Linked DNA regions of Pyrococcus horikoshii OT3. Each later gene encodes a partner of the first gene's protein in a complex. Links are inferred from orthologs where the notes say so. Each region holds a gene or a part of one and is shown in the gene's direction. Other genes may lie near its edges.

The links. Proteins that work in one complex are often made in the same cells at the same time.
Region 2: the proteins of rnhB (region 1) and PH_RS03110 are in contact, whole or in part, in a crystal structure (PDB 3P83), measured with the Archaeoglobus fulgidus proteins. The link is inferred for Pyrococcus horikoshii OT3 from one-to-one orthologs. Residues at the interface, in WP_010878125.1 of Archaeoglobus fulgidus: Ala74, Ile178, Ala179, Ile183, Arg190, Ser195, Asn196, Leu197, Arg198, Gln199, Lys200, Thr201, Leu202, Asp203, Phe205; in WP_010877842.1 of Archaeoglobus fulgidus: Val39, Ala42, Asn43, Val44, Ala45, Met46, Leu125, Asp168, Ser194, Asn218, Tyr219, Pro220, Ile237, Leu238, Ala239, Pro240, Arg241, Ile242, Glu243, Ser244.

What each region holds. Positions count from the first base shown.
Region 1 is NC_000961.1:1,455,258-1,458,985, reverse strand. What follows is about bases 304-3,302. They hold rnhB (ribonuclease HII), read left to right. Parts: upstream 304-1,471; coding sequence 1,472-2,134; downstream 2,135-3,302. Other genes in these bases: PH_RS07785 (hypothetical protein), read right to left, coding at 2,108-3,302; PH_RS07795 (metal ABC transporter permease), read left to right, coding at 645-1,475; PH_RS07800 (metal ABC transporter ATP-binding protein), read left to right, coding at 304-644. In the rest of the region: more of PH_RS07800, read left to right, coding at 1-303; more of PH_RS07785, read right to left, coding at 3,303-3,529; glp (molybdopterin molybdotransferase MoeA), read right to left, coding at 3,598-3,728. UniProt on the Methanocaldococcus jannaschii protein: Endonuclease that specifically degrades the RNA of RNA-DNA hybrids.
Region 2 is NC_000961.1:593,108-596,794, forward strand. The notes cover bases 397-3,354. They hold PH_RS03110 (DNA polymerase sliding clamp), read left to right. Parts: upstream 397-1,479; coding sequence 1,480-2,229; downstream 2,230-3,354. Other genes in these bases: PH_RS03095 (haloacid dehalogenase), read right to left, coding at 397-914; PH_RS03100 (transcription factor S), read left to right, coding at 997-1,329; PH_RS03105 (hypothetical protein), read left to right, coding at 1,311-1,502; PH_RS03115 (Gins 15 protein), read left to right, coding at 2,261-2,818; PH_RS03120 (MFS transporter), read right to left, coding at 2,808-3,354. In the rest of the region: PH_RS03090 (endonuclease V), read right to left, coding at 1-304; more of PH_RS03095, read right to left, coding at 264-396; more of PH_RS03120, read right to left, coding at 3,355-3,687.

The sequences.
Region 1 (3,728 bases):
TAAGAGTTCTTGCTGGCTTTCATACTGAATACAAGGGATATTTAAAGGTATTTGGTAAATCGCCGCTCGAGGTTAAGGATAGGGTTGCCTATGTACCTCAAACATTCTCCATAAACTCAAGGGTGCCTCTGAGCGTTCTTGACGTTGTGGCAATGGGTGCTATCTATAAAAGGGGAATTGTTCACTTTAATGTTCCCAGGGAGGTCATTAAAAAAGGAATTAAAGTACTCGAATTCTTGGGATTAAAAGATCTATCTAGTAGGTCATTTAGAGAGCTTAGTGGGGGGCAGAAACAAAGGGTTATAATTGCCAGAGCCTTAATGTCGGAGCCAGAGCTCCTTTTACTAGATGAACCTCTTTCTGCATTGGATCCAAAGGCGAGACTTGAAGTAACGTCGGTGCTATCTAGAATAAAAGAAAAATTTGGAATAAGCATGATAATAACAACCCATGATATCAACCCATTGGCGGAGATTGGGGATAAGGTAATGCTAATCAATAAGAAGCTTGTAGCTTTTGGGACTCCTGACGAAGTGTTGAGGGATGAGATAATAGGGAAGGTTTATGGGCCCGCTTCGAAGACAGTTAGAGTTGGAAAGAAGCTGTATTGTATAATAGGAGATGTGCATTTAATGGTGAGGTAGATGATTGAGGAGTATCTCCTTAGGGCCCTGTTAGCTAGCTTAATGGTGAGTACACTATTAGGGTTACTTAGTCCTCTAATTAACGTTAAAGGAGTAGCCTTCCTCACCCATGCCACGTTCCATGCTTTATTATTTGGTGCTGTTTTAGGAATGATTCTAGGATTAATCATGGGTGACCTCTCTTTAATATTCTGGATATCTCTCTTAATTGCCATAATAGTGGTCATTGGAATAGCTGAGATGGAGATTAGGGGTTATTCCTCCGATACGGCCGTTGGGACGATGGCGGGAATAATAGCTGGTTTGACGGTTTTAGGGTTTGGTATTCTGTATAAAGTTATGGCCTCTAGGCCATACTTCGCCCTCTCCGAAAGCATAGTAAGCTACTTAACGGGTGAGATTTTCTTAATTACTTTCGACGATCTGACTCTCCTGGTTATTGGGGGTTTTTTAGTATTTACAATAATGGTAATCTTCTATAGGGACTTCCTTTACTTGAGCTTCGACCCTGAGGGGTTAGAGAGTCACGGTGGAAATGTAAGGCTCTACTTAATGCTACTCTACTTCCTGGTTGGTGCTGTAGGAGGGTTGATCGTTAAGACCGTAGGATTAATCACCCTCCAAGTCTTAGCTGTTTTACCTGGGGCCATAGCTTTAACCATATCAAGGGGAATTAGAGAGTTCGTTGGTATAAGTTTGGGATTAACCTTGGCGATTCAAGTATCATCGACTTTTTTAGGTTACTACTTTAATATTCCCCCAAGTGGATTAGCTACAATATTCCTGGGAACAATATATGGAGTACTTGCCCTCAGGAGGAAAATAATATGAAGGTTGCTGGAGTTGATGAAGCGGGGAGGGGGCCGGTAATTGGCCCGTTAGTAATTGGAGTAGCCGTTATAGATGAGAAAAATATTGAGAGGTTACGTGACATTGGGGTTAAAGACTCCAAACAATTAACTCCTGGGCAACGTGAAAAACTATTTAGCAAATTAATAGATATCCTAGACGATTATTATGTTCTTCTCGTTACCCCCAAGGAAATAGATGAGAGGCATCATTCTATGAATGAACTAGAAGCTGAGAAATTCGTTGTAGCCTTGAATTCTTTAAGGATCAAGCCGCAGAAGATATATGTGGACTCTGCCGATGTAGATCCTAAGAGGTTTGCTAGTCTAATAAAGGCTGGGTTGAAATATGAAGCCACGGTTATCGCCGAGCATAAAGCCGATGCAAAGTATGAGATAGTATCGGCAGCATCAATAATTGCAAAGGTCACTAGGGATAGAGAGATAGAGAAGCTAAAGCAAAAGTATGGGGAATTTGGTTCTGGCTATCCGAGTGATCCGAGAACTAAGGAGTGGCTTGAAGAATATTACAAACAATATGGTGACTTTCCTCCAATAGTTAGGAGAACTTGGGAAACCGCTAGGAAGATAGAGGAAAGGTTTAGAAAAAATCAGCTAACGCTTGATAAATTCCTTAAGTGATCTTAGGTAGTTCATGTAAATTTTTACTGACCTCTCGAAATATTCCCATTTTATTATCTCATAGCTAATAACACCCAATGCAACTGCTCCTGGTGGGACGAGCGGAGTTGCGTAGAATATGAATTGTGTTTTTCCTCCTAAAATGTACTGTAAGGCAAAGAATCCTATTATCGACCAGAACATCCAGAATATCTCTCCTAATCCCTTTCTCCTAAGCGAAACATACGGTACTGCAAATATGAATGCTATCATGGATATCATGAGTATAGGATCCGTTACAGCGTAAACGTCTGGATTAAAGTGAAATGGGAAGGGTTTGAGGGATATGAACCATAGCCAGAATGGAGCTTCAGCGGGATGCTCCCCTTTAAAGCTGAGATGCCAGGAAAAGCTTCCCATAAATTCCTCAAGCCAAGGTATAAAGCCGATCGCTTTTATTATTGGAATCTCCGGAACTAGAAACGCAATTACCGGAAGTACTACTCCAGAAATTATGAACTCCTTGAGGTCCTCTTCTTTAAGTATCTTGGCCCAGAGTATTGGAAATACAAATGCTCCACTGAGCTTTGTCGCCGCTGCAAGTCCTAAGGAAATTCCACTTATTCTAAGCCTCCTTATCGTTAGGAATAGCATGAAGAGGGCAACAAAGAAGGCAACGTGAATGTCTAGCATTGCAACTATTCCCGTAGCAAAGAGCAAGGGATCTAGAGCTACAAACGTCGCTGATATTAAAGTAGCAAGGTAGCTTCTTGCTATCTTGTAGGATACGAAGGCAACTATTAAAACTATCAATGCATGTTCAATTATTCCTGGGAGCCTCCAGTAAAGAGGCTTATCATTTGCTAGCATCCCTAAGGCGATAAGATCTTTCCCCAAAAAAGGGTGTTCGGTGTTTAGGTACTTGTGAATATTTTCTTCATCGGGATATTTATAGCCGGGAACTACAACGATGTCGCTAAAGTTGCTCAGTTCTTTCATAAACCTTTCATAATTTTCTACTGGGATTACATAATAAACACCGGGAAATTTTGAATATGTTTCATACTCTAAAAACCCATTTCTTTCTGCTATCTCCCATATTTTTAGCTTTAGATTTTCCCAATAACTTTCATTTTTTGTATAGTTAAAGGGTAAATACTCAATGTTAATTCCTAGCTTTCTAACCAATTCTGGGATCTTGGGATACTCCCTTACAGACTTCTCTATTTTAATTCCATAAATGTTAATAACGACCTTCCCAACATAAAGGGGCTCCTTCAAAAATATATTAACGCCGGTGGAATTATTATCAATATAGTGCGTTCTTATCCCGAGCATGTTAAGCATGTTTCTTGTTGCAGGAACGTACCAGACCTCATCCCCCATATAATCGTTGAGTCTAGCTTCTTTAATCATGTAATAGGATGGAGCAATTACCAGGATCGATAGGTATAAAATGGAGAAAATCTTCTTCCACTCCCTTTTTAATATAGAGTAATCCAAACTTCTTCACCCCTCCTATAACCTTCGCTGTCCTCTGGGATCTCTAAGTATGCATTGCTAGCCAGAAGGGATGAAAGTATTCCACTTCCCTTTTTCTTGATAACTCTCGCTA
Region 2 (3,687 bases), 860 kb from region 1 along the record:
GATGGGCTTTTCCGTGCCCCTCAACTATAAGAACATCGAATGTCTCTCCTTTTGTTGCTATAAGTATAGGTTTGGTCTCCCTTAGAAAGAAGAAGGTGGGGATATATGGAAAAGATACCGTTGTTTCAATAACTTTAGTTTTCAGGACTTCTCCCTCTGGAAACGTCGTTATAACTAATGCTGCTCTTGCCTTTTCTTCCTTGTATGAAACGTCCACTGCTGCAACTTTTCTAACCTCATTTATCTTCCTTTCGACTATACTTTTACTCAGTTTTTTCTGAATATTTGCTATCCTCTCTAACATTTAGGAACCCCTCTATCTTCTCCTCAACACTTCTGTTTATCTTTGCCCTTGTTAAATCTTCTAATGTTTTTTCAAGGATATATCTAGCTTGATCTTGTTTTTGTCTTATATTAACTAGTCCTTTTGGATATTCAAGTGTCATTAGCTCTTCATACACATTTTCCATAAATTTGTATATATCTTCAGCAACATCTAGCTTTCCTTGCATGAGGTTTATTAAAAAATGCCTTCTTAACTCTCCGATGAAATCTCCGATTCCCAATATGTAGTCCTGGGGTGGAACTCCAAGTTCTTCAAAGCTTGGGAAATCCTTGTTGGTCAAATACCTGTAAAGGAGTGTTGCTTCGACGAATTCCTGGTTAGCAGTTTGAACGTATCCTGAATAATAAAGGTCTTCATGCTCTTTGAGCTTTTTCTTAAGTTCCTCTATTAGTAATGAAGCTTTTTCAAGTCTTTCCCTAGCTAGCTCCATATCTTCCCTATGCATAGCCTTTATAGCATCGCCACTAAGTCTGACTATTTCTCTCGTGATTTGAAGAGCTTCTTCCCTAATAGCGTCTTTTTCATCGAGTACCTCCTTAATTCTTGCTATAACCTCATTTATCTTCATCTCCTTCCCCCTCCCTATTTTTAGGTAAAGTTTTTATTTTAAATTAGGTTACCTTAACTTTGGCTAAACGGGGGGTGAGAAAATGGTAAAGTTCTGCCCTAGGTGCGGGAGTATAATGATTCCGGATAAGAAGAGAGGAGTTTTCGTGTGTAGGAAGTGTGGTTACGAGGAACCCATTAATCCTGAGGATGCTAAAGCCTATAGAAGAACTGAGGAGATTAAGCATAAGCCCGATGAGGGAGTTATAGTGATAGAACAAGACTTTTCAACGTTACCAACTGCAAAAGTTACCTGTCCGAAATGCGGCTATCATGAAGCCTGGTATTGGGAGGTTCAGACTAGGGCCGGGGATGAACCCTCAACGATATTCTATAAGTGCAAAAGGTGTGGCTACGTATGGAGGAGCTACGAGTAAAAGTTCTTATTAAGTTAGCGGAGAAAGCTTTAAAGGAACTTGATGAAGCCTATAGAAGGATTCCTGAGGTTAACAATGGAAAAACTTATTTACTAAGAGGGAAAGAGAGAGTTAGGCTTATGCTTAATATCCTAAAGGAGGTGCAAAAAGATGCCATTCGAAATAGTCTTTGAGGGTGCAAAGGAATTTGCCCAGCTCATAGAGACGGCCAGCAGGCTTATAGATGAAGCGGCCTTTAAGGTAACAGAAGAAGGAATATCAATGAGGGCTATGGATCCGAGTAGAGTAGTTTTAATTGACCTTAACTTACCTTCGAGCATATTCAGTAAGTATGAGGTGGATGGGGAAGAGACGATAGGTGTCAATATGGATCACCTAAAGAAAGTTCTTAAGAGAGGTAAGGCCAAGGATACGCTTATCTTGAGAAAAGGAGAAGAGAACTTCCTAGAAATAAGCCTCCAAGGGACTGCTACTAGAACCTTTAGATTACCCCTAATCGACGTTGAAGAGATCGAAGTGGAATTACCTGATCTCCCGTATACAGCAAAGGTTGTCGTTCTGGGCGAAGTGCTTAAGGAAGCAGTTAAAGATGCTTCCTTAGTAAGCGATAGCATAAAGTTCATGGCTAAGGAAAATGAGTTTATCATGAGAGCGGAAGGAGAAACCCAGGAAGTTGAAGTTAAGTTAACCCTGGAGGATGAGGGGTTACTTGATATAGAAGTTCAAGAGGAGACAAAGAGCGCTTATGGGGTTAGTTATCTAGCGGATATGGTAAAGGGAATAGGAAAGGCCGATGAAGTGACAATGAGATTCGGGAATGAAATGCCGATGCAGATGGAGTACTATATTAGGGATGAAGGTAGGTTAACGTTCCTGCTAGCCCCAAGGGTTGAGGAGTGATACTTCTTCATAATTTTTTATGGGGATTCAAATGGATATTGAGGTTCTGAGACGTCTTCTCGAGAGGGAATTATCTTCTGAGGAGCTAACTGAGATAGATGAGGAATTTTACAGAGATTTGGCTAGCTTTAGGAAGGCCTTGGAACTAAATGCTGAGAGGTATGAAGAAAGGGGAGAGGATATAGAAAAAAGATTATATCTAGCCCAACTTTCGCTTGTTCAAAGCATAGCTCGAGAGATCTTAAAGATCAGACTGCATAAGATTGTAGATATGGCCTTTGAGGGCGTGCCGAAGAATTTGGTTGGCGACGAGAAAAAGATATTTGCCGTACTATCGGCCTTTATTAATGGAGAACCTATTTCAATTGAGACAACAGAGGTAGAGGTAAAGGAAGAAAAAGTAGAATCAAAGACACCTTCTGGCTTTTTAGAGTTGTACCTCTTAAAATCAGATATCCCCAGGATCATTGATGAGAACCTTAACGAATATGGCCCCTTTAAGGCCGGGGATCTTGTTACCCTACCAAGATCTATTGGGAATGTTTTGGTCAAGCGTGAGGTGGCCGAAAAAATAACGATTAGGATTTGAAGGCGAGTAGAAAGCTCACTATTAATGGTAGGGTTGTAGAATAAAGCATTACTGAGAATCCGAAATTATCTGCTATTAACCCTCCAATTAAAGGACCTATCACCCATCCCAGAGTCATCATCGTGTTTAAAAGTCCCATACCCTGACCTCTTTCCCTGTGTGGTACTCTTCTTGCAACGTAAGTCGATGCAGAACTGGTAATCATGGCCCATTTCACTCCCGATAGCAATGACACTAGGGCCATAATGATGATAGTGGTAGCCCAAGCATAACCTATGAACGTTAATATATATCCAAGAATTGCCAGCTTGTAAAATACCTTTTCTCCGTATTTATCTATTAGCCTTCCAATTAGAAGTGATCCTAGGGCCGCTGCCAGGGAATCTATTCCAAGTAAAAACCCAACAAATTCCTCTCCGAACTTCTCTTGAAAATACACTGGAACGGTTGCATAAACTTCTCCTGAGGCAATCATCGCCAGTAAAACTGAGAGATAGAACGCTCCAAGTTCCCCCTTCATTAACATTTTAAATGCTGAACTCTTCATTTCAACTTTTTCGGACTCTCTACCCTCTCTAATTGGAAGAAAACTACCAATATTCTTCTTTTTCCTTTCTCTCTCCTTTACTTGGGTCAAGAACAATATTGAGACCAGAGAAACTATGGAGGTTGCCAAAAATGCACTTTTTATTCCCACCTTTTTCACTATATACCCACCCAGGAAATTCCCTACCATGAACCCCATATTCTCCACGAAATTAAAGAAGCCAAACATTGAACCTACCCTAGTAGAAAGTTCCGATATCAATGCTGAATGCGCTGGTGCGAAGGAAGCTCCTAATGCCCCTTGGGTACCTCTTAGGGATAGA